Regions from separate parts of the Paradesulfitobacterium aromaticivorans genome, predicted to be linked through region 3. Evidence: riboswitches for the same ligand, from Rfam matches in the RefSeq annotation. Region 3 holds a riboswitch; each other region holds the start of a gene.

Region 1 (7,391 bases), on a different contig from region 3:
TTACAGGAAACAATTTTACATTGATGGTCTACCGCAATAACTCCGTCATTAATATTATCTAAAATGATCTCCATTTGCCTGTTTACTTGTTTTAGGTTTTTTACGAGCTTTGCCTGTTCCATGTTAAGATGAAGGATCTCACGCACTGCACGAGCTGTAAGGAACTTAGCCCTGTCCATGGGCAGGTTGCACAAAACATTTAGTTCAATAAAGGTGGAAATATCAATAATTCTATTGCCGATATCAATAACCCGGTCGATTGTTGGGGGCACCAGCAAACTCATACCCGGTGTGATCGCTACATTGATTTCGCCCGGATGAATGCCGCTTTTCGGATAATACGGAAATAGTTTAAGGTGGTTTACGCCCATGGTTTGAAGCAGTTCAATCGTTTCTTCGGTAGATTCCTTAAAGTTGTTTACAACTAAAACTCTGGTTCCCGCCTTCAGATCAAAGACTGGGCTTAATTTGGCAATATCCAGTGTACGGTGTGCAACAATCACCTTTTTCTTGGTGAGTTCAGAAACAAGCTCTCTGATCTCTGCATACGAAATCAGACAGAGGTCACATTCCAGAGGCATTGGTGACTGTTCGTCAAGGCAATAACCAACAACCAAGATTTGTTCTCCAAATAAATCTTTAATTTGAGCTAAAAAAGTATCAAATACCGAGCGACTTTTTGTAATTAAGCCTAACTTGATTGTTGCCATTTGCTTATTACTCCCTTCCTCTTTTAACTTATTGAGGCAGAGAAAATCGGTCCTGACCCCCAATGATCCATGTCACCTAACGTCCTACGTTCCAGACGCGTCCAAACCACATTAATCTAACATTCCACATGTTTCCTTTATATTCCTACCAAAAAAACAATTACTATAAGCAAAACAAAAAACCAGAGCATTGAAATACGTTCTGGTGTGATCGGAGGGGAATTGCTTTTGAGTCAACCCCTGCCAAAAGTCGTATACAGAATCCTTCACCGCACATCTTCTTTAACCCACTCTAGCACTTCCTTCACACTGTGCGCTGTCAACCCCTGCTTCATGGCGGCCCGCTTGAGGACCACAACCTCAAGACCCAGCGCCAAGGCTGCGGAGATTTTCGTGTCTGTCCCCCCAGCCGGACCGCTGTCACGGGTAAAGACTATGTCCGCTCCATAAAACTTAAACAGCATGCGGTTAAGTTCTTTGGAAAACGGCCCTTGCATAGCCACGATATCTCTGGGGGCAATCCCCAAATCCTGGCACTTCTGAACCAGCCGCCCTTCCGGTAGTACCCGGACAACGAAGCGTGCCTTCGAAGCAAACGGACTCTGAACGAGGCTGTCAATCTGGTGGCTTCCCGTTGTGACAAAGACTGTTACAAGATCTTTACTTGCTCCGCTTAAAACCTTGCGTTCCGGTCCTGCTTTGTTCAAGGCCAGAACACGCTCTCCCAGTTTGTCCAAGGCCTGTTCCCAGCTTCCGACCGTATGTATCAAAGGATTCGCCGGGATCACTGTTTCCGGTCTGTCTAACCTAAGAAAGGGAATGCCCTGCTGCTCGCAGTATTCCCTTACTTTCCCGAACCTGGCACTGCAGGATGGGTGACTGGCATCAAGGATGACGGTACAGTCAAAAGACGGAATCCAACTGAGTAATTCTGCCAGATCCCCGTCCCGCTTACCCTGAGGTGCAAGCAATCTAAACTTGTCGTTATGAGTCTCAATTTTAAGGCTGGGAATACCTTGAGCGAGCAATCGCTCCCCGAGCTCGCGCGCGGCTGCCGTTTCTCCCACAAGAAAAATCATTAAGGCTTAACCCCCTCCTTAAGCGCACTGAACACCTGGCGTGCTTCCCGAATAGTCAAAGGGAATTCCCCTGCGGGAAAACCTTCCCGTTTAGCAAGCACCTCCCACAAATGCGCAATCCGCGGCAGGCGCAGAAAACTCTCCCTGATTAACTCTGGATCCCCGAATACTTGCGCAGGTGTCCCCTGCTTAATGATGCGCCCGGCCTGCATGAGGTAGGCCCGGTCACAATAAATTGGCACGATATCCACTTCGTGCGTAGACAAGATAATTGTCAGCTTATGTTCTTGCTGCAAGTCCTTAAGCAAACGCATGAGCGCCGTCGCTGTGCGCGGGTCCAGGCCTGCCGTAGGTTCATCAAGGATCATTATTTCCGGTTGCATCGCTAAAATCCCGGCAATGGCAACACGCTTCTTTTGCCCGTAACTTAGCTGATGCAGACTGCGCTTGCGATATTCCCACATCCCCACTTGCCCAAGCGCAAGCTCCACTCTGCCCGCAACCGTTGCTTGAGGCAGGCCAAGATTAACAGGCCCATAGGAAACATCTTCATACACCGTGGCTGCGAAGAGCTGGTCATTCGGATCCTGAAAGACAAGCCCCACCCGCGCGAATACTTCCTTCTTGGGCCAGCGGCTTAACTCCTGTCCTCTGAGCAAAACATGGCCCGAATTCGGCTTAAGCAATCCGTTAAACTGCTGAAAGAGTGTCGTTTTACCACATCCGTTAGCCCCAAGCAAGGCCACACATTCCCCGGCAGCGACAGCAAAATCAATACTGTGCAAGACTTCCTCCCCGCCTGGGTAGGCAAAGCTGAGGGTTCGAGCCTCTAATATCGGTTCGGTAATAGCTCTCTCGTTATCCTCCACGGTCGCATCCCCTTCATTCAGATAGCAGATTAGTTGCCACAACGAAACACCTATTTCAGCGAGCCATGAGCCAGGCAAAAATAATGATGGAAAGGCCCGCCACTGCAAGCACAATATCCCCTCTTCGAACCGTGCGCAGGTAATTAACCCGCATTTCCCCTTCATATCCCCGGCAAAGCATAGCCTCCCACAAGCGCCTACTACGCTCAAAAACCCGCAGGAACAGAACGCCACCGATCGCAGAGGTCGTCTGCACTGTGCGCCACCAAGTGCCATAACCCAGGCGCATGTGCTGTGCTTTTTGCAGGCGGTCCAGTTCTTCCATCAGTACAAACAGAGAGGAATAGCTCAAAGTCATAATTTCAATGACTGTCGCAGGAACTTTGAACCAGGCGAGGGCACTTACCCATTCCTGCACACTGGTGGAGAGCGTGAGCAAGAGCATGACACTCATCCCGCCCAAAACACGCACCGCAAATAAACGTCCCTGAATCAACCCTTCTTCATATCCGGTCAGATGCACCCAGCCCAGTTCCCAATGAAAAGCAGGGGTCTGACCGCTGAGGAAAATCTGCGTTAGCCAAAGCAAGACCGCGATCAATACCACCGGACGCAGGCGAAGGGCCACAAGGCGCACGGGTACACCCGCTCCCAAGAGCAAAGCCAGGCTTGTTAGCCCAAAATATGCCGGAAGCTGCCAAGTCTTAGTGCTTACTGCTGCCATTAAGCCGCATACCGACAAGAGCAGTTTTACCCTGCCGTCAATCCTGGTCAATACGGTCTGCGGAATCTCCAGTGTCAGATGATGGGCGCTCATTTGGACCTCATCTCCGCATCGGCGCTATACATATGATTCGAATTGGCTTTAAGATCGCTCTCGCGGCTATTCTTCTTGCCAAAAAAGCCACGCCATTGATAGCCCAGATAAAACCCGGCTACCGCTCCCCCGGCAGCAAATACAAACAACAACAAATCCCCTTTGTCTGTATTAATAAGGGGCGGGCGCTCCTTGACCCCTATTTCCGCAGCATATTTGGCAGCCACTTCTCCGACCTTCTCATCTGCACCGGGCATAGACATAGAGCTTGTTCCGACATATACCAGCAACGCTAAAAACACGATAGCCACAAGCCATTTCCCTGATTTTCCCATTATTTTTCAGCCCCCTTGGCCACATACTTGGTTAGCTCAGACCCCTGCGACCGGATCTCTTGCGCCCGAATCACTTTAAGCATCACCAGGATGTCTGGGCGGCGTTCGGCAATATACTTGAGGATAAAGCCTGTGAACAGCCCTTCTACGATCGCCAGCGGAGCCTGAGTGGGCAGGAATGCGCCAAAGATCGCGATAAACACTTCACTCACCAGATGCTGCCCGTGAATAGCGAGAGCCAACTGGATCGAAGTACCTATATAGATGGCAATATCCCCTATCACTCCGGCAGCGAGTCCTGACCAAAAAAGATTCGCTTTCATTCTGCGCAGCATCCAAAAGATTAGCCAGCCTGTCAGCCCCCCGAACGCTCCCATGGTCAGGGTATTGGCCCCTAAGGTTGTCAGACCGCCATGGGCAAAAAAGAGAGCCTGAAATAAAAGCGCGATCATACTAACTAAGGACGTAATCCATGGCCCTAGCAAAATTGCTCCCAGCGGAGTTCCGCCCGGATGGGAACTGGTACCGGTTATCGGTACGGGCACCGGCAGCAATGAGACCAGGAAGATCCCTGCGGTCATTACCCCTGTCAGTTGCTTCATCATGGGAATCTCTTTGCTTTTTTCAGTTAGACTTTTGACCCCGGCGGCAGCCATAATAACGGCACCTGCACCATAGAGAACTGCCGGTACGACCGGGAGCATTCCTTCTGCAATATGCATCTTTCTACTCCTCCATAATTAAAAAAGACAACCGACACTGCCATGCTCCAAACATCCTAGTACAGTAGCTTAGAGTCACGGCAATGTGTGGTCATCTTAGAAACAGCGTTCACTTCCGCTCTCAAGTCGCATCCGCATTTTTGAGAGCAAATCCCGCTGGACAAGACAATCTGCATGCTCCCCTCAGGAAGCTTATGTAAGTTTTCTACAACAGAAAAACCTCCACCAGAGGCGGAGGTATGCTGCTTCAACACGCACCTCCCATCCATCGTGGGTAAAGTGTTCTTTGCGGACAAGCAGGTTTCCTGGCTTAGGCTCCTCACCTTCTGCCCCTTCCCAGGTTTCCCCAGTGGGTATGGCAGAAGACTCCCCTTTTACAGTGGCGGGACCGCGCCGGATTCACACCGGCTTCCCTTTTATGACTCCTCAGTTCAAGAAGGAATCACTTGTCCGAATACGTATGAACTTGTGACTATTTTAGCATCCGTAGGGGCTCGGGTCAATCCCTTAGCACAGATTTCAGGATTCCGCTTGCAAAGATTTTCGGGTTAGGGATGGGCTACTTGCTCTTGTCCATTCCTTTAAGTATTAATACGACAAGAGTCGCAAAAGCGATTGCAAACATCAATGTTTTTGAAAGTACTTCTAATTATGTCATATCATTTTCATTTTTGTCATAATTTTCCCTCTTGCAATTCTTGCATTAATTTGCTAAGATAACCCCATAATTTAACATGATCTTGACTCTTATCCAGAGTAGGTGGAGGGACTGGCCCGATGAAACCCGGCAACCGGCAGCTAATGCACGGTGCTAACTCCTGCAGGCAATCTGGGAGATGAGAGGAGAACCGAGAGTCGCTTCGCGTGTTTTCCTCGCGAAGTTTTTTATTTGCCGGAAAAACTAAGAGATAGTCTCTTAACTTAAGATGAGAGTCATCGACAAGAGCTATTAGGGAGGCACGTTACATGATCCGGGTTGAGAATCTAACCAAAGAGTATTCCTCTGCTCAAGGCAAGGTTAAAGCCTTGGAAAACATATCCCTGCATATTCCACAGGGCGCTATTTACGGCATCATTGGTTTAAGCGGTGCGGGCAAGAGTACGCTTGTGCGCTGCCTTAATCTTTTAGAAAAACCGAGCAGTGGCCGGGTTCTTGTTCAGGGACAGGACCTCACCCAATTGTCTGATAGAGAACTACGCTCAGCCAGGCAGAAGATCGGCATGATCTTTCAGCACTTCCATCTCCTGCAGTCGCGCACGGTCGCGGAAAACATCGCCTTCCCTCTCGAAATTGCCGGGTTTCCCAAAGAAGAGATAGTTACCCGGGTTAACGAACTTCTGCCTTTGGTGGGATTGAAGGAAAAGGCCAACACCTACCCTCCTCAGTTAAGCGGCGGGCAAAAACAGCGGGTCGGCATCGCCCGTGCCTTGGCTACCCAACCGCAAGTCTTACTTTCCGATGAAGCGACTTCTGCTTTAGACCCGCAAACAACCCTGTCCATCCTCAATCTTTTGAAAGAAATTAACCAGACCTTAGGCTTAACTATCGTAATTATTACGCATGAAATGAAGGTTATTAAAGAAATCTGTTCGGACGTGGCGGTTATTCATGAAGCTCAGATTGTGGAACACGGCCCGGTCGAGTCGGTGTTTGTCAATCCTCAGTCAGTTATCGCTAAAGATTTTATTTCAACCGTTTTTCCCAACGAACTTCCACCCGAGCTTCTGCGCGATCTCGCTGCCCACCGCGATTCTGAGATCGTCCGCCTTAATTTTCTGGGCGCACGCGTTGCCGACCCTGTGATCACTGACCTGGTCCGAACTTGCGCGGTGCAAGCAAACATCCTTTACGGCAGCATTGACCACTTGCGCTCTACCTTGTTTGGCACGCTCACGTTGGAACTCCAAGGAACACCTGACCAATTGGAAAAAGCCCATGCTTACCTGTCAAAGCGTGAATTGCAAGTGGAGGTGATCCAGCGTGCACTTTGAACTATCCATGCTCTTTGACCCATCTTACTGGGAATTTATATTGCAGCTCATACCGCTGGCTTTGGGTCAGACCATCTATATGGTCATCGTCTCGACAGTACTTGCTTATGCCTTGGGGCTGCCTCTGGGAGTCTTGCTCGTAGTCACCTCCCCGGGGCACATTTTGCCAAATCCCTGGGTTGAAACGGTTCTGGGCACGATTATCAACATTCTGCGCTCTGCACCTTTTATTATCTTATTGGTCGCCCTTATGCCCCTCACCCGGGCACTCGTAGGCTCTTCCATCGGCACCACGGCAGCCATTGTCCCGCTGGTGGTCGCAGCAGCGCCGTTTGTTGCCCGAATTGTGGAAAGTTCACTGAAAGAAGTGCCTTATGGTGTCATTGAAGCTGCGCTCTCGATGGGAGCATCCCCTTGGCAGCTCATCCGAAAAGTCCTGATCCCGGAAGCTAAAGCTTCTCTCATCCTTGGCGTGGCAATTACCACGATCAGCATCATCGGCTATACCGCCATGGCCGGAACCGTCGGCGGGGGCGGAATCGGAGATGTCGCCATTCAGTGGGGCTATAACCGTTTTCGCACGGATATCATGATTATTACCGTTGCGATTTTAGTCGTTATCGTGCAGGTCATTCAATCCTTAGGCATGAAGCTGGCACGCAAAGTATCGCACTCAGGTTAGATAAATTCTTTCGTCTATATTGACAAAATTGAAAGACCTTTTTCTTAATATTCCTATTGGCTTCTCTGAACATATGGGCCCATGTGAAAAGAAGCTTGAAATAAAAGATTGAGCGATTGCTCATGAACAATTTATACTAATTCCAATACGCTAGGAGGAGTATTACAAATGTTAAAAAGCAAAAC
Region 2 (7,391 bases), 170 kb from region 3:
GAATATACCAAACAACTGAATCAGAAAGCTAAGGATGGACAGGAAAACGCTTTGGCGATTAAGGTACGGGCCAGTGAAGTCAAGACCAAAGGAACCAAGGCGGTGAGTGAAGCGGATGATATCTATCGGGATAAAGAAGCCAAGGTCAAGCAAGCTCTTGAACAGTCGAAAGTTGTGGATGAAATTAAAGTCATGGCAGAAACTATTGGTGGAATTGCCGAACAAACCAATCTTTTATCTCTCAATGCTAGCATTGAGGCGGCTCGCGCAGGAGAAGCAGGACGTGGTTTTGCAGTCGTCGCTGATGAAGTTCGGAAGTTGGCAGAACAATCGCAACTGGCGGTAGGAAATATTCATAAGGTTATCAACGATGTGCAGAGGGCATTTAACAATCTGATGGGGAATACGCAAGAGTTACTAACTTTTATTGAAACGAAAGTCCGCCCTGACTACGAAGCTTATGCTAAGACAGGTAGCCAGTATGAAGAAGACTCAAATTTCGTGACAGAAATGTCCAAAGAATTGGCTGAGGCAACGTTAACGATGCACGAAATTATCAGTCAAATCGGTTCAGCAATTCAAAATGTAACCGAGACGGCTCAAGAATCTGCCTCGAGTTCTGAAGAAATATCTTCTAGTGTAGTTCAAACGACAACAGCCATCGAAGAAGTTAACCAATCGGCACAAGCACAAGCCGAGTTGGCCGATAAACTGAGTGAGCTCGTGGCGAAGTTTAAGGTGTGATTGGATAGGTCCTAAGTTGTATAGATTATCGGGCGGAGAAGAAAGAAGGGTTAACCATGAATTTGGTGTTGGAGAAGTTACTACCAAATTCAGCTTTGGAAAAGTTTGCAAGTCTGGACTTATTTGATGAAGCGGGAATTTTGCTCTTGCAAAAAGGTCAACCGATTACAGCAGGCATACAGGAACGTCTTGAAAGGCGAGAAGTTTATATTCTGCGACAACATGAGGATTCAGTTTCATCTTCAAGACAGGTAAAAGCATTTTCGAAAGATATTTATATTAAACTGGTCGGTTCCTTGTGGAGCATTTATCATGAGGCGAAACTCATTAAACCTGAGCAGATTGAAAAGACGGTTGTTCTGGTAGAAACGATTCTCAAAGAACTCCAGACCCCAAACGTTTACTTGAATTTTGATGCGATGCGGTTAGATTTGGAGAAGTTCAAACAACACGATTATGGGACGTTTGTGCACGTTTTGAATGTTGCCTTGTTATCTGCACTCACGGGGATGCGTTTGGGATATAAAGAGAAAAGGCTTAAGTATCTGACATTAGGTGCACTGCTTCATGATTTGGGAAAATTACAAGTGCCAAAGGAAATCTTGAACAAGCCTGGAAGTTTAACGGATGACGAGTTTGCCATCATGAAACGGCATCCTTTGATGGGTGAAGAAATGCTAAGGAACACCCGTTTGTTAAACAGTGTGACAGCGATGGTCAGGGAACACCATGAACGCTGGAACGGGAAGGGGTATCCTTTCGGCTTGAAAGGGGATAGCATCCATCCCGATGCCCAAATCATAGCCGTTACCGACGTTTATGAAGCCTTGACCGGCGACAGACCGTACCGCAAAGGCTTACCCCCCTACCATGCACTGGAAATGATTATTGCCTGGTCGGGGAAAGACTTTAACCCGAAAGTGGTGCAGGCTTTTCGAGAATCCCTCATTCTGTACCCTGAAAATGCTATTGTCACCCTAAACACGGGTGAAATGGGAGTGGTCGTTGCTGTGCCCTTGCAAATGCCAACTCGACCACTTATTCGTCTTTTGTTTGATAGTAACGGAAGGTTCCTCAATCGAGAGATTTATGTGGACTTAATGCAAGATTTAACCCGTTTCATTGAACGGGTGGAGTTTAAGGAGGCAGGGTGAGGGGGAGAGAAAGGTTCAAGTGGGGATAAGGATTCAAGATTCAGGTATTGAGGTCGTTAATGTAGCAGGACAGTCATTTAGCGAAATTGCTAAACTTATTGAAAATGTCTCGGCACAAATGGGAGAAATATCTGCTACGATCCAACAAATAGCTAGTGGCAAAATAGTAACTTCGGTTAAACAAGTTGATGTTATTAGTAAGGAGACAGCAGCCCAAGCCCAAACGGTATCCGCCGGGGTCGAGGAACAAACGGCATCTATGGAACAAGTTGTTTCGTCAGCCCAAAATTTAGCCTCCATGGCAGCGGAGCTTCAAAACATAATCAGTAAGTTTATACTCTAGTACTCGGCGTTACTTCTCCCTTTGGTCGTCGTTTTCAACATACGCAGATTTTCAGCACAATTACAGATTAAAGTTAGCTTTCTATCTCAAGGGGGGATGCGGATGACCATAAAAGGTTTTCACCGGTTTGGGCTCCGGGGACGGCTTCTGGCCGGGGCGTTGGTCCTAATCATGCTTCCGGTTTTGTCGGTAGGATATTGGATCAACTATAGTCTTGCACGATATCGGAAAAATTGGCGTTCCGGAAGGGATTCTCAATAAACCGGGTGCCTTAACTGCTGAAGAGTTGGCCATCATGCGTGACCATGCCCGGCAAAGTTACGAAATTGTTAAACTCAGCTCTTTCTGACTGCAGCAGAGCGGCATTGGAACAATACTGATTGATATCCAACATGACAAACGCCTTAATCTCTTCATTCATATAGGGTACCGGCAGAATCCCGACGTCGTTGCCAAAATAATTCCTGACATTCTCCTCGGTGATGATCTCAAGCAATGTTTTCTTTAGAAATATCTTTAGCCGTAGTATAGATAGTATCTGGGCATATATCATTACAATCACTGGTATCTCTATGTCCAGATACGTCCCATGCAAGGGTTCCATTCATAACCGTACACGCATTAAGGAAAAAATTCCTATTCTTCAATTTTATAAAAATACCTCCCTTATCAATTAAGGGTTTTACGTCATAAAGTTTAATTTTTCCATCGTCAAAAAATATACGTAAACAGTATAATCCTCTTTCGGTAAAACTCCATAAATTTTAGGTCTCATGTGCAACATCCCCTTTGTAAACGCTCCTTCATTGATATCAAAAATAGTCTCTATACCATTATATGTTGCATGGAAATGGGGAGGGGGGAGGATTATGCTCATCATAATACATTGTGATGATAATCCCGTAAAATCTCGATATCTCAGGAATTTGTGTCATCTCCTTCATTCAAGGGACAAAATTCAGAGTTCTTCATTTGCAGGGCAACTTTATCGAAAGCCGGCATCGTTCGATAAACCGGATGCACTCCCGCTAAGGTATCTTCAGATTCAGCAGGCAGCATAAACAAATTCCTGCCTCTCCTGAAATTCTGCGCGCTTACACTTGTTCCAGTTCTGAACTGGTCGGAAATACCCCACGATCCGGCTCCACACCTCTGTCATCCCACCGCAGATAGGACAATGATAGTGCTCCCCGCTAATATATCCGTGAGCCTCACAAACGGAAAAAGTCGGCGTTACCATAAAATAAGGAAGGCGATAGCGGGCAAAGACTTTCTGCAATAAGTCTTTGACGGTATTCGGGTCATCGATTTGTTCGCCCAGAAAGAAGACCGTGCCACCCGTATATTCTGTCTGCAGTGCCTCCTGCAATTCGAGCGCCTCAAAAATATCCACTGTATAGCCGACCGGCAGTTGGGTTGAATTGGTATAATAAGGCTCATCAAAAACGAATTCCTGAACAGCCTGCTTTACCTCTGTATAGGACAAATTGTCCCTGCGAACGAAGGGCGCAAGATACGTATCGAACGACGAAACAGCCTGAGCACCGGCAGCTTCCTCCTGAAGGGTATAAAAGAGATTTGCCAGCTGCCCCAAGGCTGTGCGCAGGTGCGAGTACCACCCTGCCGTCCCTTTTACGGATTTCCTGGAAAACAGCCATATCTCCTCTTCCTTTCCGCACATGATCCAGTCCACAGACATGATACTTTGTTCGCCATCATGACTACGGTTGGCATGCCTGACTCTTTTTCCTGCATCGGTTGCCAGACCGTGAAAATCCTGAACTAAGCCCGTTTTTCCCCAGGCGACAGGATAAAAACAACGCCCCGCGTACGCCCTGACTTCATCCTTCCCCGCTGTTTAGGCTTTTGAGGCTTCTGAATTTCTTCAATTCTTGCACTACCTTTAACCTTTTCTATGATTCTGATCTTGTCGTGCCCCTCAAGCTCTTCAAGCTCATCGTCGATATCCATAAGCTGTACCAACCACTTGACACGATGCTCCCGATCGGTCGCAAGTTGGCCTAAAACTTCTTCCCGCACACGGCGCAACGATTTGACGTATGCCACCATTTTTCTTCATCCTTTCTTCTAACTCCAACGACCATACCGATCAACGATCCATACTGATAGCCCATAACAAAAACCCTTTACAGAATTCCTGTAAAGGGTTTAACTCGTCCGGCTAGCCAGATAATATCTTCCGGTTACCAGGCATCGCTACATTCCCCCTATCCTCCGTAGGTTCCTGTGTGGCTTTAAAGCGAGCAGGTCTCCTGGCTTAAGTTCATCGCCGCCTTACGTCTTCCCGGTTTCCCAGTGACATCCTGTAAGGCCGCTCACTATCACAGTGGCGGGACCGCGTCAGATTTGCTGACTTCCCTTTTCAATACTTTCCCTTAAGAAAGTATACTCGTTCTACGTGTATGATGTTTTTCATGAATAGGCTAGCAGATAAGAACTAGCCTGTCAAGGTGAATGCTCCGTTTTGTTGCCTTTATAAGGGTAGGACCACGGGCCGGTTCTCCATTTGCCCTATCCTGACTTAAACACGGTTAAACGGCTGCTTTCATAACGTTGGGAAACGTACGACTTACCAGCCACGTTATTCCCCAACACCGCCAGGAACTCCCCCCTGGCCAGCAAGCGTCGACGGGAAAGCCCTATATGCTGGCCCATCCGGAACTGAAGACCCTGCCGACGATTGGGCAAGGCGGACCGGATACTCCGCAAGCATCATTCTGAACGATCGCCACAACCTCGCCTATGTCCACCCCTTGTTGCGCACACCACTCTCTTAATTCCCTCATCCCAATCTGCACAGCCTTGATTGCCAAACCAGGACAGATATGCCCATGAAAGTCAACACAGCTTTGCCAATCATCCTTAACCAGTATGTCTTTCTCCATCATCATTCACCTCATTAAAATACTTTCCTTTAACCACGTGCCAGAAGAAGTCTCCAAGTTAAAAAAATAGCCGCCTGCCGCACCCCGGCCTCGGCCTGACCTGCTACGACAGGCGGCAAAGAGGAGGTTGTATATTATTAGATCCATGCCGATCTAATAAACTAAGAAAAGGTAATACCTATTGAAAAAACCATGGCATCATCCAGCGCCATCGTGCCGCTGAAAGACCTCCATGGTCCCATTAAACGATTTTCCTATTTTGCATTGCCTATTGCCCAATTAATACAACGTATTTCGATCGGTTATCCTTATCCTTGATGCTCATGAGCTATGCCCAAAAGGTGGTCAACCAGATGGCTCCGCTCCACAGAAAAAAACCATGGAGCTACCGTACCTGGTCAAGACCTCCATGGCCTTATTTTTCATCATTTATTTCTTCATAATTAATTATATTCTTCATTCATTTCCGTTTTCCTGCTAACACAATAAAAATTTTCTATGTTTTTTCTTTAGTTTTGGCAGTGCCTTAATTCTTGCGTGTCAGGGATAAGCCCCGAGTTCCTAGCCCTTCTGAATATGTTACGGGAGGATGATCATAGACTCAGCTTTTGGGCTGGTTAGTTTTCATCTGCAATCCGGATAATTTTCGTGGATTCGGTCAAACTTAAAGGTGAATGATGATCTGGCGGAGGTCAAGATGGAACAAGAGCGCACACTTGAGATTCTAAGGTCTAATGGGGAAAAAACTCTTTGGGACAGATTTTTAATGGGAAGGAGAAAGAGGAGCTTTTGCCGTTGATGATTTGTCCCCTTCCCTTGTCCGGGAACCGAGCAAATGTATTCGCTGCCGGCGCTGCGTCACCGTCTGCCGTGATCTACTGACTTTTAGCATTTATGACATGCTGCACCGTGGTTTTGATTCGGTTGCCGGTCCTGCTTTTATTATTTTTGGTTGGATCGATATTGGGAAGGAGTAATACCTTCATACTTTTTAAATACCGCCGAAAAGTAACTACTGGAGCTAAAACCGGTTGCTGCCGCAATTTGCTCGATTGTCTCAAGTGGGATTCTCAAGCGTTGTTTCGCCTTTTCCAGCCGCACTTGGGTCAAATATTCCGTAAATACTCTACCCGTCTTCTTATTGAATAGACGGCTTAAATAAGCAGGACTGAGGTGCACGTGAGCTGCTACTTGATCAAGTGTAATCTTATTCGCATGATTGCTTTTAATATAATCCAGAGCTTGACGCAACAGGACCTGATCACCACACAACCGATTCTTAACCAATAGGGCGATACATTGGTCTAAAATAGCTTCTCCCCAACACCTTAGTCCCTCAACCGACGACATATGGGATAACTCCCGGACCATGTTATTTTCTAAAGCTGTTACTTCGGTGGAATCAGCACCTGCAGAAAGAGAAGCATGTACAATGATGACCATAAGCCGTATGCCGAAGGAATGTATTACACTAGCCGAAGGATTTAGCTCTTTACTGGCAAGAAGTTGAAGGACATAAGATAATTCTCGCTTAGCATCCTCTAGGTTTCCTGCTTTTACTTGTTCCTCAAGGCTTGCTAAATCTATGGCCGGACCAGGTTGAAAGTCTTTTTGCGCAAGCCTGTCTAATGCCTCTTTTACGGCTCTAATCAGTTGTTGTGGCATAACCGGTTTGAGCAAATAGTCTGAAGCTTGCGCTTTAATGGCCTGCTGAGAATAGGAAAACTCGTTGTAAGCGGTTAAAATAATTACTTCGGTAGCTGGGTAAGCCGCCTTAATTTGCTTAGTTGCCTCTATTCCATTAATTCCGGGCATCTTGATATCCATGATTATCAAATCGGGACGAATGGTATGAACTTGCTCCAAGGCTTCTCGTCCGTTGGCTGCTTCCCCTAAGATATGAATAGGCAGGTTCTCATTCTGTAATGTAAAGTGTAAAACCTTACGCTCTAATTCCTCGTCATCGACTAGCAATACTTTGTACACCATGTAATGAATCCCACCACCCAAGCCTTATTGATTCGACAACAAAAATTTAATACTCGTGGTAAAAACTTTAATAGGGCTAGTTATAAATCTGACAACATTCTGCTATCATTGCGCAACATACTGGCTGGCATCTTCGTTTGATTATGAGATAATTAAGATAACAATTATCTCATTAATCGAAAGGAGATAACCCAAAATGATTATCGGGGTACCGAAAGAAATCAAAAACAATGAAAATCGTGTCGCGCTGACTCC
Region 3 (7,391 bases):
CAAAATATCTGAGAGAATCTGTTTCAACCGCTTTTCCTTCAGCCTCAGCGTCAGCATATAAAGTCCCCAGATCTTTGACTAAAAACTCAGCCGGATCTTTGACAGTAACCGCAAACGCTTTAGCTAATTCTTCCGGAGCGACCCCAAAAGCGCTGCTTACATCCCCGAAAGAATACGAACCGCGAATATCCGCCGGATTATACTGTCCGGCAAATTCACCTGAGGTATATTTAGCCGGAACCTTAGTGGATTCCGTGTGCCAGACCCCCAGCCCTTTGCTTATTCCTATGCCGCTAAACAAAATTACAAGCATAAATATCGCCGCAATTTTAGAATTTATCTTCATGCTTTCATCCTCCCTCTACAGCGCTAACCTCAAACTGATTGTTCCTTATTCATCCCGTGCTGTAGAAGCTTTGTCCCCAGATAGCTGGTATTGCCGACCGGACAAGCTTCCTCAGACGTGCACTTAAGGCAGGAGATGCATTGGTGGTTGCGTACCACTTCTCCCTTAGACAACTCAATGTTCATGGGACAGGCTTTGTCACAGGCCTTGCAGGATATGCAGCTGTTGGCATTGCGCCGTACCCTGAAAATACTAAAGAGATTTGTGAGGCCTAACACTGCTCCGTAAGGACAAGCATATTTGCACCACGGCCTCTCCACCAGGAGAGATGCAAGCATAACTATAACTAGCGAGATAATGCCGCCCACGGCTATTTCACTGGTCCAGAAGTTAAACAAGGCGTAATACGGATCAATATTTTCAAATACTGTTATTTGCCCGGTCACAGCGACCATGTATACGACCCACGCCAGCATTATATACCTAAGATATCTTAAGAAGCCGTCAACTTTCCGCGGAACTAAATTATTGTAGCGCGAGCGGAAAATCTTTTTCCCTATCTTGCCAATCCACTCCTGCAAACTCCCAAGCGGGCAGACCCATCCACAAAAGAGCGGGCCAAAGGCAAAAGCTGTGATAAAGATTATTATCATAAGTATGAATGAGGATTCGTGAATCTTTTTGACAAAAGTGCCGGTGGCCAGAAACTGATAAGTAGTAGCTACCCCCCCGAACGGACAGAACGCATGGGTTGACGCATCCGAAATTAATGGGAGGGCCAGGCCGTAACCTGCCAGGGTTTTGTTCACTGCAATCAGCACGATCAGTCCGAAAAAGAATAGTTGCAACCAGGTCCTCAGTCGAATTTTTTTCTTGCCTGCCATGAAATGTCCTCCTCTCAAAACTAAGCAGCCGCAGCGTTTCCTTTCAGCGGGACAATTTCGCTTAAGTTCGCTTGACCTCGCTTGACCTCGCTTGACCTCGCTTGACCTCGCTTGACTTCGCTTAACCCAGCTCGGTCCTACGGCTACAGATACAGTCTAACGCTCCTTTGTGGTTAATCTTTTAGGAGAATGTGAATATTTCATGAATATTTGAGAGGAGAAGGTTTCTGCTTTGGTTTGAGAGGCTTTCGTTAGAGAGTCCCTCGCTGCGTGAAATACCTCAAGTAAATTCCTAAAGCTGTCATACTCAGGATAAAGAATATAGCCAGATAATCCTCCAACCGCAAAGTCCGCTCACGTACACCGGTCCAAGTCCTTGTGTATCCATAACCCCGGTTGAGCATAGCCATGGACAGGGCATCAGCCATTTGAATGGAATGAATGATGAGCGGTACCATAATGGGAATATAGGCTTTAATATTTCCCGTCAGGCTCTTTTCTCCGAGGTGGGCTCCCCGCGCCTTTTGGGCCTCAAGAATATGTATTCTCTTTTTGTCCAGAGCTGGGATAAAGCGCAGGGCTGTTACGATCATAAAGGCTAATTCCGGGGGGACTTTCGCTTTCTGCAAGAATTGCAAAAGGTCATCAAGCGGGGTAGTGAGGCTAAACACGGAAGAAGCAAGCACCATCGTCAAGAGCCTAAACAAAAAATTCAAGCCCATGAGAATCCCGCCTACGGTAGCTCCCAGACGCTGTCCGGGTAAGAGATAAAAAATAATATTCTGACTGAATCCATTTCGAAAACGGTCTCCTGGATAACTAAAGGCAGTTACTACTAAAATGAAAAAGAAGATGGGGAGAAGAGGAATTAGCATCGCCCGAGCCTTGGTCAAGGGCATGCGGGCGGAAAAGGCTAAAATTGCAACAAACAGGGTCAACCCCAAATTATAGAAGGGATTCTGAAACATCAGGGCAAGCACCGTGAAGCTTATAAAACCGAGCAGCTTCGTCCGCACATCCAGGCGGTACAGAAGGGGCTCCTGCGCTAATTTGTTTAATGACATCCCGCTTTCTCCTCTCCCGCAGCCGGAACTTTGATCCGATGATTAACGGCCACAAACCCCTGCATTTATGAATTCTTCGACAGTAAGGTAGGTTCTTCCCAGTTCCAGATTTGTTAAGTCCTGGCTGAGCCGGGCGATTTGGGGGGGAACAAGTGCAGCCTCTTGCATTACGCTCGAATTCGTAAACAGGCTACGCGGTTCGGCATCAGAGAGAATCCGCCCTTGATTCATGACAATGACTCTGCGGGCATGGCGAGCGACAATTTCCATATCGTGGGTGATCATCACGATCGTTGTTCCGTGCCGGTTCAACTCTCTGATAAAACTCATGATGGCCTGAGTTCCGTTCCAATCCAAGCCGGTAGTGGGCTCGTCAATCACCAGGAGCTTGGGCTTGAGGGCCAGGATGGAGGCTGTTGCGAGCAGCTGCCTTTTCCCCTTGCCCAGGGTAAAAGGGTGATCTGTACGGTGTTCTTGAAGCCCGGTTAAGTCCAAAACCCAGTCCAGGCGATTCCTTATCTCCTGGTGTCCGAGCCCGACATTCCTTAGACCGTACTCAATTTCCTTTTCCACGGAAACGGCGAAGATTTGGTGGTCGGGGTTTTGAAAAACATAACCCACGGTTTGGGCCAAACCTGCCGTCTCAATGTGGCGCGTGTTGATGCCGTCTACGATGACATCCCCGTCAGAGGGTTTAAGCAGACCGTTGAAATGTTTGGCCAGCGTGGTCTTCCCAGCACCGTTAGGACCGACAAGCGCGACAAACTCTCCCTCTCTAACGGACAAATCAAGGTCCTTAATGACTGTCTGGCCCGACGGGTAGCGGTGGACAAGACCCGACACCGTCAGTAAAACCGGCGTCTGCGCTATAACAGGCCTGTCTGGGATTGCCTGTGCTAGAACTTGTTCAGCCGGCACCGTCAGGACTATTGCAGGCTCAGGTGACTCCGATCGGCCCATTACTATCTTTCGTACAACATTTGCGGCGGCTGACAGATTGAGCGGAACCTCCTCCGATTCGATCCAGCCCCTTTGATAGAAATCCCAGCCAAGCTCGCTTACCGGCAAGGGCTTGATCCCCAGCTGTCGGAGAAGTTCGACCTGGCGAAAGAGGTCTGCAGGCAGCCCCCGCCAGACAATCTCTCCTTCATTTAATACAACGACCTCGTCCGCTCTCTCAATCACTTCTTCGACGTTATGTTCTATTACTAGTATGGTTAGGTTGCGCTTTCTCCGCAGCTCATCAAGGGCAGCATAGAGGTCAACCCGCCCCTGAGGGTCTAGCTCAGAAGCGGGTTCATCTAAAACAAGGATCTCCGGACCCATGGCCAACACACCGGCAACTGCCAGGCGCTGCTTTTCCCCGCCGGAAAGTTCGGCGGTATTCCTTTGATCGTACCCTTGAAGAGCAACCAACTTTAAGACTTCAGCAACTCTGCGTTCAACTTCCATCTCAGAGAAAGCGAGATTGCGGGGGCCAAAGGCTGTGTCTTCCGCCACGGTCCGCCCGAAAATCTGAGTTTCCGGATCTTGCAGCACCAAACCGATGTGCCTGGCCAGAGCTTGTACAGGCTGGCGGCTGACATCCTGCCCTGCCACGGTCAGCCTGCCGGAGAGCTCTCCTTCCAGCAGCTGGGGGATAAGCCCGTTCAAGCACAGGCTTAAGGTGCTCTTGCCTGCTCCGGCAGGTCCCATGACAACGACGAACTTCCCCCGCTCAAGGTCCAGGTTGATGTTTTTTAAGGTAAGGCTTTCCGCATGGCGGTAACGATAACAAAGATTTAAAAGTTCAAGTGCATTCTCCATGATTTGCTCCACTTCCAGGTTCCGCAGTTCTCTGTCTGAACTAAATCAATTTGCTCCCTTTGATCGCTTTATAAGCAATGCCTGCGATGATAACATTTAGCACCGAAGCCAGCACTAAAAAAGGCATAATCCCCAGCACAGCCCCCATGCCCCCCGCCGGGAACGCCGTGAAGGAACCAATAACTCCATTGATAATAATCGCCGCGACGCTTGCCGGAATGAGGCCCAGTTTGCGGTTAACCCAACGGAAGACAAGCGCACATACCGCCATGATCGCGGCGACGATAAGGTGAACAGGAATACTTAAAGGGAAACCTACAACAGCTGATGTGAGCATGTGAGCCACCGCAATCACTATGCTGCCCTCGGCCGCACCGAAAGCAATGGCCGCAAAGTACCCGGGGGCCGAATCCATCCCAATTGTTCCTACCGGACTCGGAATTTTAATAAGGGCACCAACAGCACTTAGAGCAATAAAGATGGAGATGATTGCGATCCTTCTGACACTCGCTACGGATTTAACGGCATTTAGTTGACTCATGAATAATTCCTCCCTCTAAAATTCAATATTCTTAAATTACTTCTTGATTACTTCTTGATTACTTCTTGATCAATTTATAATTACTTCTGAATTACTTCTTAACATTGGGAACGAGTATCCCAGCCTTATGCAGTGCTATGGACCAAAATGCAGACCCTACTCCCGCAAGCTCTCCCAAAGCCGAAGCGGTCAACTCAGCCGGAGATGTGAAAATCAAGCAAGTGGACGGCCCAGCCGACTTTTTCCAGTCAACCTGAGAAGAGCAATCCGGAATAAAGTCACATCCAACATTCTCCGCAAGCAAGTCAGCCTCCCGACGAATCCCTTGAGAACCGATAGGAACAATATCATGAATGCCTTTAATTTTCACGAGGGATAGAACATGTTTACCCTGAACGATCTCTTCATCATCCGGGCTTTGTACCTCAGAACCAACCTTTGGCAGCCCAAGGCAGTAAACGTTGTCTCCGCCTTGGGAAGTTGCAATGCGCAACTCTTCCCGCCTGCACGTGCCGACGATGCTGATTCCCAGACCAGTCTGGCTGGTCGGCATATTCTTCTCCGTACTGACAGCCACCGGCAGAGATCCTTTCTCTGTGAATTTAAGCTCGTCCTTCACTCCGGCCAAGATCCCGTCTCCTGTGGGGTTCAGTTCATTTGATACTGCTACGGTTACAATTTGCGGAACAGCCCCGGCTGCAAGCACTTCGAGCAACGCAACGCGGACGGTTAATCTACCCACTAAATAAGGAGTCACTTTAACGATGTCATACTCTTTCTCCCCAATCGCCCCACACGAATCACAGGCGGCAACAAGGCATTGCCCGTCTGTGAGCATCGCAACTTCCACATCCCGGCCTCGATAGCCCATCCTACTTCACCTCCTTTCCACTCAGTATTAAAGCAAAGCTAAAGTCATTCTAAAAATCGAAGCGATTCGAGAAAAATAAAAAAGCTCACAGTCATTTACCGTGTTACATATAGGTAACAGGCAAATTAACCATGAACTTTACCATGATCCATGAACCGAAAGTTACAGGCAGGTCTCCTGACTTAGAATCATCGCCTTTACACGCCTTCCCAGCTGCCCAGTGGCTGATGTGCAAAAACTCCTCTTTACAGTGGCGGGTCCGCCCGGGACTTGCACCCGGTTCCCTATTCTCCCTAAAAAAGGGCACCTATAACTTGTTTTATTGTTACTAACTAGTTATTCAGAATTCAGTAGTCAGTAGTCAGTAGTCAGTAGTCAGTAGTCAGTAGTCAGTAGTCAGTAGTCAGTAGTCAGTAGTCAGTAGTCAGTAGTCAGTAGTCAGTAGTCAGAATGCCCAAGAATATGCTTCCAGCAAGTTATTAATCTCTTGAAACGCTCCTGTCTCCTGTCTCCTGTCTCCTGTCTCCTGTCTCCTGTCTCCTGTCTCCTGTCTCCTGTCTCCTGTCTCCTGTCTCCTGTCTCCTGTCTCCTGTCTCCTTATGATTTTACCATTATTAAAGCACTCCTTCAAGCCCTCTCATTTTAACCTCATTTCACTCCCTCTCATCATAGTCCTGTCCTCTTAAATCGTTAAGGGTTGAGAAAATTCTGGCTTCAGGGTATGATTTGGGCAAGAGGAAGAAGCTTACTGAAGCTTTCCCATTAGTAGAGGAGTGGAAACCATGGCCAGATTACCGTTGTTAGACGTCGAGAAAATGCCGGAAAAAACCCGGGAGATGATCAGCGGGGGCAAGTCCGAAATGAAAGGGCTAAACATCAACCGCATGGTTGCCCATGCGGAAAAAAGCGCCCGCCACTTTATGCGGCTGGGCAACTCCTTGCTCACTCAAGCGAAGTTGGACAGCCGCCTGCGCGAGCTGTCAATCCTGAGGATAGCGACCCTTTGTGATTCCCGCTATGAATGGTACCAGCATGAAATCCTCGCCCGTAAAATCGGAATTTCTGACGGGCACATCGCAGCGGTGAAGCTTGGCCCGGACAGGCCGGAGTTCAATGATCTGGAACAGGCGGTACTTAAGTACACTGACGAAGTAACCCTGAAGGTCAAGTCGTCGGATGAGACTTTCAACACCCTGGCTCGAGTATTAAGCCATCAGGAATTGGTCGAGCTTACCTTGACCATCGGGTTCTATAATTTGGTGGCACGTATTTTGGAGAATACGGGGGTCGAAATCGAAAGTTAGGCTGCTCTCTGGTAGGGGGCTGTTCCCAAGCACTTCAACTTAGCATTGGGAGCAGCCCCTTTTAAATTATTCCAAAGGAACCAACGATAGCCTCTGAACATATGTTGTACTATCCCGCGTTTACCCATAATATGGAAGGAGGAATAAGCAGATGGCTTTTGGAGCAGGTGGCGGCGGTGGAATCGGTTGGGGATCCGGAATTGGAATTGTTGTGGTCATAATTCTTCTGCTGATTGCTTTAGGAATCGTGTTCTAAGAAGTAGAACTGACACACGAAAATATTAAAAAGGAGGTTACTAGTATGTACGGATACGGCATGTTGGGTGGGTACGGTGCAGGCTACGGCGGCTATGCTTGCGGTACCGGTTATGGCGGTTACACCGGCGGTTATGGCGTTGGGGTCGGCATCATTGCCATTGCAATTCTGATCTTGATTGCCCTGGGCGTTATCTTCTAAATTAGAAATTAACGAATAGCATCACCTGCGCGAGAGTTCCTTTGGACTTTCGCGTTCTCGTAACGCGCAAGAGCATCAAACTTATATGCTCCAGTAGAGACAGTATCAATGGCCCTTG
Region 4 (7,391 bases), on a different contig from region 3:
AATAGCAGCAATGTGGTCAACATCAAAAGCATGGCGTAAGCCCAGTGCATAACTCAGAAAACCAAATCCCAGCAATTGTGGATATTCCCGAACTTTCGGAAGCAAAAAGATCAGTCCCAAAAGATGTATCACGGCCACTAACAATCCATAACGAAGCCATTTCGGGCGATTTGTAATACTTGTTTTTCTAGATATATGATCCATTACGTTCACCTTCCTCTAATTTTTTCCAAAAACAAAAAACCATGGAGTTAACCTTAAGGTTAAGACCTCCATGGTATTGTATTGTTTTAATATATTTTGTATTTTTATGTTCGACATAAGATATTTTTTTCCTTCTTTTTCGGTACAGCGCTTCTTACATCCCAATAAATTCATACGCTTGATGCGACCAGCCCTGGGCGTCACTCTAATAATTTTGGCTCTATTTTTTTAGCCGCCGGGCAAGAGATTTTCAACCATTCGGCCATATCTCATCTCATAACAACCATTAGAAGCTGAGCCGGTTTACAACAAGGTCCAAGCTTCTTCCACCGTAGCCACCAGACAAATTCTCATAGTTGTTTGTCCAGGCAAATCTCCTTCATTTACCTGAGGGATAAGTACTTGTTTGATTCCTGCTGTTGCTAACATTGCTAGCTTATACTGCAGAAGAGAGGTGGGTAATACCTCTCCTTTAATATTCACACCCCCTAGTACAGCAGTCCCTTGATTTACTGCTTTTTGCTGCAGGGCCGACTTGGCGGCCAGCACTGCCGCTAAAGGACATTCTTCCCAACTAAAGTTCCGGTAGTGCCTGTCAATTTCAAGGTACAGCTCTTTCCCTGTCAGGGTTCTGCCTAAAACAGCGTGTAAGACATTTTTGAGGTTAGCGGGGGCGGAAAATCCCAATAAAGAGATATCACCAGTGATAGAATGATTCCCGGCAGCATCTTCTTTCCTTAACGGGCGTTCCGATAGTACCGCCCAAACCGGCTGGATAACCGGTTCAATTCCATCCACGCAAACAACCCCGTTGACTTGGCCGATTCTTCTGCCGTCTGTAAGAAAGACAGAGCTTTGTAAAGATCGGGCACGACTCCGGGCCAGTTGTTTTTCCAAAGGTAAAACGAGTTCCCTGGCGTTTTGTACATGAATGCCTTCTACAAGGTTGACTTTATCTTGCCGGGCGAGGTCCCCTGCTGCTCGGATTAAACCGCCCAATTCCCGGAATTTGGTTGTTAACTTCCCTTTGACCGAGCACATCAAACCGGCTTCAACCAATAGTTCTAGGTATGCCCCATAGGAGAAATGAGGGATTTTACCGTCTTTGTTGACTTCCTGGGCTATGAACTGGGCTAATTTATAGCGGTTTAGCTCATTGTCTTCAATCTCTTCTTTCATATAGATTTCATAACCATACCCTCTGATCCGGGAACGCAGAGCCGGGTGCATTTTATCCATGTCTTCCAAGTTTCCGGCCAACACCAGTAAGAAATCGCAGGGCACAGGTTCACTGCGAACCATGGTACCGCTGGAACCAAGACTTCTGCCGGTGATGGCCAGTTTTTTCTCCTGAAAAGCCGTCAACAAGCTCTGTTGGGATTCCATACTAAGGGTGGAAACTTCATCGATAAACAATATCCCTTTATGGGCCTGGTGGATAGCACCTGCCTCTATGAGCTGGTAGGGAGGGGTCTCCACTCCTCCGGACTGGAAGGGATCGTGCCGTACGTCCCCTAACAACGCACCGGCATGGAAACCGGTAGCATCAATAACCGGAGCATGTTTCTTACCGGAATTGTTTATTAGTATCTTGAATTTCGGTGCTTGACCCTGGGCTAAATACCTTTTTTTCAACCCGTAAATGAGTAATACCAGAAACAGTCCACCTAAAAGGTAATAAAAATTGTTGCGTGTAAGAGTATAGAAAAAACTGACAAACGAGATAGCAACTACTGCAAAGATTAACAAAAAATTTAAGGAAAAGCCTTGTCGCTTGAACTTCTCCTTAGCCTCTTGCAACAGCTTTTCACTCGCTCCTGAGTTAACGATTTGAATTAAGGGTTGTGTCCGCTGTTCCCGGTTAGGTAAACAGATAACATCTTTCAATTCTTCAGGTGGTAATAGTTCTGCCATAGCTGAGGCCAGTAAGCTTTTGCCGGTCCCGGGTTCACCCAAAAGCAGAACGGACCGTTTTTGCTTGGCAGCAAGTTTAATTATTTGTACAGCCTCTTCCTGACCAATAACCTGGTCTACCAGACACTCGGGAACCGGAATTTCCGCTGTAGAGTCAAAGCCCTTCATTTGCATGCTCCTTACTTCTAAAGAGAAGCCTGATTTTCAGCTGTGGTGGCCCTTATTTCTTCTGCATATTTTTGAGCCGCCAGGACTAGTTCCGGGTTAGTTGAATGTGACAAGCGTTTTAACGCAGAAAACAGTGCTTGGCGGCTCAATGGTTGGTCCTGGTACTGTATTCTAAGTAAAATTTCCATAACTTCTCCGGGAAACCTATCGGCAAGAGGCCCGGACACTGCCCGGGCTATCTGCCACTGAGTAACAGCGTTAGGCAGGGGCACCCACCGCTTAAGACATTCATATGCTGTTTCCGGAAAAATTTCAGCCAGGACCTTCCCGATAATCTGCGATCCGATGAGTCTACGTACTGCTTTACTTTCATCAACTACCAGTCGGTCTAATAACGGTATTAGCAACGGAAGCAAAGTAGAATCTCCTTTCCTAATAACCGGTACCAAAGACAGAGCTGCCGTAGCTCGCAAATATTCCCGTTCATCCCCAAGCCACCTGGAATAGTAGTCTAAAACACTGTTATCCGTCAGATCCCAAAGGGCAGCAATACCCCAGGCAGCTCCTTCTCTCACCTGCCATACCGGATCAACAGCCAGTTCTTCCAAAAGCGTAATCACCTTAGCAGGTTCTTCAAGGTAAAACCGGCTCAAATATTTTCCAGCAATAAATCGAAAGAACCACTGCTTCCTACCAGTGTAGTCCTGGCAAACTTCGTATAACCTGTCCGGTTGCTCGCTAAAGTATTTTTCAAAAATCTGCAACCCCAAAGCCAATTGCCCGCTATGTGCTCTACTAGCCAAGATCAGTAGCATTTTATCCAGTAAAAAGAAAAGTAGACGATTCATCTTTAACCTAACCTATCCTAAGTATTCGAATCGGGTGCGGTTATAAGTCTCTTAGATTGACGAGACTTGAGGGATTTTGGAGTAATAACTCCTGCAACCATTCCGAAGGCAATGACAACCATCAAAAAGATCATAGTCTTAACTTTAACACCGGTAGGGGGCTGAACTCCCATCACTTCTACCGGGAACTCTGTTCCTACAGGTGTAAACTTAATCGAAGAAGTAGCCGTCGGCTCAATCATAAAGGTCAGGAGGTGTTCAGCACCGTCAGCAAACATGTTATCAAAGCCAAAACCACCGTCAGTCGATACAAACTCGGTATGCAGTACGTTTTTATCTTCTTCCATGTGATGGGCATTGATTTTTACTAGAACATTGGTTACCGGCTGACCGGTGGCTTTATCTACTATTTGTCCGGTAAATTTAGTCAGGTGTCCTACCGTCGACATTCCAGGGTTTACATTAACAGTTAATTTAACCTGGCCGTTTTCCGCAGATTTCACGATAGGGTTGAAATCTGCCGATTGATGATTCATGGTCATGGCCAGGAGAGGTGCGGTTGTCATACTTAAAGCTATTACGAGTCCAATCATTAAAAAAGTCTTAAGTTTCATACTTCTACTACCTCCCCAGCCACTCTACGCGAGGTTAATATATATCCCGTTGCAAATCCCAAAAGCAACAGCACTGAAATAAAAATCGAAACATTCCTTACTTTAGTTGGGTTTTCGTTAATCGTAAAGTGCAGGGTTTTTTCTACCGCATGATTGGGGTTTCCGGTTGGTGTAGCTTTAACCGTTAGAGCATATTCTCCTCTGATTGGGAAGACATATCCAAAGTCCAGTTTCCCATCGGGAACAAAAACCTTGCTCTTCATCAGAGTCAGACCCTCCACTCTTGGAACATCAGTAGAAGGAAAGAACTTTGCAGCGGGGCTTTCCAGGGTGAAGGCCAGTTCTACATCCTTCACAGGTTGCCCCTTATTATCTTTCACTACGATGGAAAACTGGGAATCAAAATTAGGCTTGATTACATTAAACTCCGGAGTAGATTGCAGTTGAATCTGCAGGTCGTTTTCCTCAGCAGCATGCGTTGGGGAAGGAGTAAAAAGAAATAGCACTAGAAAAGCCAATAATAATGGCCGTATATAAACCGCGATTCGAGTATTCACTGATTTAACACCTCTTTCTAATTGTATACTTAAATTAATGACAAGGAATAATCATTAGTGCATGCCGGAGGGCATGCACTGAATCATGTAAGGGCGGGTAAGTGCTAAATAATAAGGTAAAGAGGACTAAACCCGTCAGAGCTAAAACAGACAATAATTGTACCGGTAACGATAAATTAAGATTAAACTTTTTGTGTGAAACCACATTTTTATTGGCATAATTCATCATCAATTACCTCCAAAAATAATAAATGAGTCAATTAAATACGGTTCTTCTAACTCATTGGGAACCGACCCAAGAGAACAATACTCTTTACTCAGGGATTTACTGATCAATAAATCAAAAATAAGGGGCCAAAACTGATTGTTAGTGTTTTCTGAATGACGGGCAAAAATAAATCCCTAATCTATAAATTAGGGATAATTATCCAGCCGCAGTTTTGCACAAAAACGGCACACAATAAAAACACCTCCCTAACATCCCGTAGGTTGTAGAAATGTTGGAATAAGCAGGTCTCCTGGCTCAAGTTCATCGTCAACTCACGTCTTCCCGGATATATCCCAGTGACATAATGCGAGTTAACTTCCTCTTACAGTGGCGGGCACCGCGTCAGCTTCAACTGACTTCCCTTTTCAATTCTTTCCCTCGGAAAAGAATCACTCATCCAAAGATATTTAGTTGAGCCTCTATACATTAAAAATAATACTACAAGATTATGAAGAAGTTATGAATTTCTTGTGAAAAATAAAAGGTTTTTCCCTAAATTAGCCAGTAGGCAATAAAATCGTTAATACCTGCTAGAATAAAAATAACACCCCCTACCTTCTGAAGAATTGCATTTATCCTTGGTACATTCCTTGTAAACAATTTTGTTGTTCCTATACCATAGGCAAGTAAAAAGGTAATAACTAATAACGGTATGACTGTTCCGATAGCGAACAGTCCAGGTAAAATAATTCCCCCCTGAGTTGAAACCCCCAACGGGATAACAATACCGAAAAACAGCCAAAAGAGAGTTGGGCAAAAGGCCAAAGAATAAACTACACCTAAGAAGAACTCCCGTATATTTTTGATGTTAGGTATATGTCTTATCAGGTTTCGTTCTAATGAAGTAAACAGCGATAATTTTGTCTTAAACAATCCAAGCAAATATAGACCAACGATTAACATCAAAGGACCAAGGGCCTTTCTGACTACTTGTACGATAGGAATTGCTTCCTGGTTAAGCTTAATTCCCAACAAGATCGTCAGTGAACCTATTAACGTGTACACAACTACTTTTCCTAGGGTAAATGAAAAGGCTGCTGATAAACACTCCTTCTTTTTGCTAATTTTTTGGGTAAATAAACCCAAAGCACTAAAGTTTGTTGATAGTTGACAAGGAGCGGTGGAACCAAGCAACCCCAAAAGCAGAGCCGATAACACCGGAATGTGGAGCTGCAACGACAGACCTGACAAATAAGGACTCAAAAAATTATTTACTTGTCCTAGGAAAGCGTACCATTGACTAAATAAAGTCATCTAATGCTCCTTTATAGAAAAGAGTCCAAGTTAATTAAAATTACAGTGCCTTTTTTAATGCTTCTTGGAGCGTATTCAATGTCATACCACCCACATGCGTTTCCCTAATTATTCCGTTCTTGTCGATAAAAAAGCTCGCCGGTATTCCGTACACCTGGTAAGCATCTGCTACAGAAGAATTACCGTTGGTGTCTAATAGTACCGGAAAATTGGCATTGTTGTCTTTCAATATATTAACTACGTCTGAGAGCTTGTCATTAAAAGTTATATTCACCGCCAAGACTGCAACTTTATCTTTATTTTGCTGGTAGAATTTCTGAATCTCTGGAATTTCCGCTTTACACGGCGGACACCAGCTAGCCCAAAAATTAAGGTAAACGGGTTTGCCTCGAAAGTCGCTTAAGTTGACAGTATTGCCATTTAGATCTTTTAGCGTAAAATCTGGAGCCTTAAATCCTATCTGTGGTCCTGGTGCTTGGTTTACTGATGGTGGAAGATTACTCTTTAGCTCTATCGTGGCAAAAAGCACTACGAAAACAATCCCAAGGACGATCATAACTATTCGTTTGGACATATTGGACATATATTCTCCTCTTTCACGACGTTGTTAAAATTTGTAGATAGGCTAAGACTTGATCTAGATAACTTCGAGATTCAGGTTGCGATTTTGAAAGCCAGTATACTACTAAGATTGGACTTCTATATGAAGAAAGTGTGAATTTCTTATGAAAATTGTATTCTTAAAAGCCTGTAAACCCTCCGTACAAACGAATTAACTCAACGGTGATTCTGGTCATCAGATTAGTTATCAACAATATTCCTAACCCAATCATCAAATAACCGCCGATTTTGGAAAGCAATGCACCGTAGGGAACTAATTTCCGCACTGAACTCAGCGTGAATGCCAAAACAAAGAAAGGAATAGAAAATCCGGCAATGTAGGCCAGAATCAAAGCCAACCCTGCGGAGGGTTGGTTGGCACTCATGACCAAAACTGACGCCAGTATGGGCCCTATACACGGCGTCCACCCGGCAGCAAAGCTAATACCAACCAAAACGGAACCGCCATAGCCCACTCTCGTTTGGCGGTATTCCCACTTCTTCTCCATCATCAGCCATTTGGGGGTTGGCAATCCGCTCAGGGACAATCCCATGAGAATGATAATTCCGCCTCCGATAATTCGTATCAAAGTTCGATGGGTGATAAAGACCTGCCCGAGCACGGTCGCAGATAACCCAAGCGCTAAAAAGACAATCGAAAACCCGATCACGAAGAAAAGCGTGTGGGTCAACGCCTTTAACCGGTGAGCCAAGACATGTTTTTCGTTCCCCGAAAAAGTCATTCCGGAAATATAGGAAATATACGATGGATACAGTGGCAGACAACACGGGGAAACAAAAGAAAGCAGCCCAGCGATGAAAGCCAGCCAAAGAGTCGGGTGGATGTCTGTGTTGATTCCGGACGCATACCGAACAGCAAACCAAACGTACACCACGACGACTGCAGTCACGCCCACTGCACTTACGATGGTCCGGAGGCGTCGCCCTTGCATAAAAATCCTCC

Evidence for each region. Region 3 has a riboswitch for cobalamin ahead of ACYQ2N_RS12700 (alpha-ribazole kinase). Riboswitches for the same ligand answer to the same signal wherever they lie in the genome.
Region 1: linked by a shared signal. The riboswitch ahead of ACYQ2N_RS02645 (energy-coupling factor ABC transporter permease) and the one ahead of ACYQ2N_RS12700 (alpha-ribazole kinase) in region 3 are both predicted to bind cobalamin.
Region 2: linked by a shared signal. The riboswitch ahead of ACYQ2N_RS11940 (hypothetical protein) and the one ahead of ACYQ2N_RS12700 (alpha-ribazole kinase) in region 3 are both predicted to bind cobalamin.
Region 4: linked by a shared signal. The riboswitch ahead of ACYQ2N_RS22050 (CbtB domain-containing protein) and the one ahead of ACYQ2N_RS12700 (alpha-ribazole kinase) in region 3 are both predicted to bind cobalamin.

Annotation. Positions count from the first base shown of each region.
Region 1 covers NZ_BAAHYT010000008.1:55,233-62,623, forward strand. The annotation lists gene ACYQ2N_RS02620 (sigma-54 interaction domain-containing protein) at 1-710, opposite strand, end outside; gene ACYQ2N_RS02625 (precorrin-6A/cobalt-precorrin-6A reductase) at 977-1,789, opposite strand; gene ACYQ2N_RS02630 (ATP-binding cassette domain-containing protein) at 1,789-2,658, opposite strand; gene cbiQ (cobalt ECF transporter T component CbiQ) at 2,714-3,475, opposite strand; gene ACYQ2N_RS02640 (hypothetical protein) at 3,472-3,810, opposite strand; gene ACYQ2N_RS02645 (energy-coupling factor ABC transporter permease) at 3,810-4,532, opposite strand; cobalamin riboswitch at 4,811-4,997, opposite strand; SAM riboswitch class I at 5,277-5,375, shown strand; gene ACYQ2N_RS02650 (methionine ABC transporter ATP-binding protein) at 5,499-6,524, shown strand; gene ACYQ2N_RS02655 (methionine ABC transporter permease) at 6,532-7,206, shown strand; gene ACYQ2N_RS02660 (MetQ/NlpA family ABC transporter substrate-binding protein) at 7,375-7,391, shown strand, end outside.
Region 2 covers NZ_BAAHYT010000010.1:1,267,305-1,274,695, reverse strand. The annotation lists gene ACYQ2N_RS11980 (methyl-accepting chemotaxis protein) at 1-744, shown strand, start outside; gene ACYQ2N_RS11975 (HD-GYP domain-containing protein) at 801-1,898, shown strand; gene ACYQ2N_RS11970 (hypothetical protein) at 1,918-2,241, shown strand; gene ACYQ2N_RS11965 (hypothetical protein) at 2,344-2,502, shown strand; gene ACYQ2N_RS11960 (HD domain-containing protein) at 2,456-2,590, shown strand; gene ACYQ2N_RS11955 (hypothetical protein) at 2,730-2,915, opposite strand; gene ACYQ2N_RS11950 (hypothetical protein) at 3,160-3,306, opposite strand; gene nrdD (anaerobic ribonucleoside-triphosphate reductase) at 3,287-3,940, opposite strand; gene ACYQ2N_RS11940 (hypothetical protein) at 4,024-4,311, opposite strand; cobalamin riboswitch at 4,488-4,670, opposite strand; gene ACYQ2N_RS11935 (FmdE family protein) at 4,902-5,147, opposite strand; gene ACYQ2N_RS11930 (4Fe-4S binding protein) at 5,951-6,124, shown strand; gene ACYQ2N_RS11925 (response regulator) at 6,090-7,136, opposite strand; gene ald (alanine dehydrogenase) at 7,333-7,391, shown strand, end outside.
Region 3 covers NZ_BAAHYT010000010.1:1,432,630-1,440,020, reverse strand. The annotation lists gene ACYQ2N_RS12725 (hypothetical protein) at 1-346, opposite strand, end outside; gene ACYQ2N_RS12720 (4Fe-4S binding protein) at 376-1,230, opposite strand; gene ACYQ2N_RS12715 (energy-coupling factor transporter transmembrane component T family protein) at 1,482-2,294, opposite strand; gene ACYQ2N_RS12710 (ABC transporter ATP-binding protein) at 2,337-4,100, opposite strand; gene ACYQ2N_RS12705 (ECF transporter S component) at 4,141-4,641, opposite strand; gene ACYQ2N_RS12700 (alpha-ribazole kinase) at 4,733-5,512, opposite strand; cobalamin riboswitch at 5,663-5,838, opposite strand; gene ACYQ2N_RS12695 (carboxymuconolactone decarboxylase family protein) at 6,295-6,816, shown strand; gene ACYQ2N_RS12690 (hypothetical protein) at 7,118-7,273, shown strand.
Region 4 covers NZ_BAAHYT010000011.1:1,079,513-1,086,903, forward strand. The annotation lists gene ACYQ2N_RS22025 (HoxN/HupN/NixA family nickel/cobalt transporter) at 1-204, opposite strand, end outside; gene lonB (ATP-dependent protease LonB) at 508-2,286, opposite strand; gene ACYQ2N_RS22035 (DNA alkylation repair protein) at 2,304-3,134, opposite strand; gene ACYQ2N_RS22040 (hypothetical protein) at 3,152-3,748, opposite strand; gene ACYQ2N_RS22045 (hypothetical protein) at 3,745-4,305, opposite strand; gene ACYQ2N_RS22050 (CbtB domain-containing protein) at 4,340-4,534, opposite strand; cobalamin riboswitch at 4,797-4,985, opposite strand; gene ACYQ2N_RS22055 (sulfite exporter TauE/SafE family protein) at 5,066-5,827, opposite strand; gene ACYQ2N_RS22060 (TlpA family protein disulfide reductase) at 5,868-6,401, opposite strand; gene ACYQ2N_RS22065 (cytochrome c biogenesis CcdA family protein) at 6,568-7,380, opposite strand.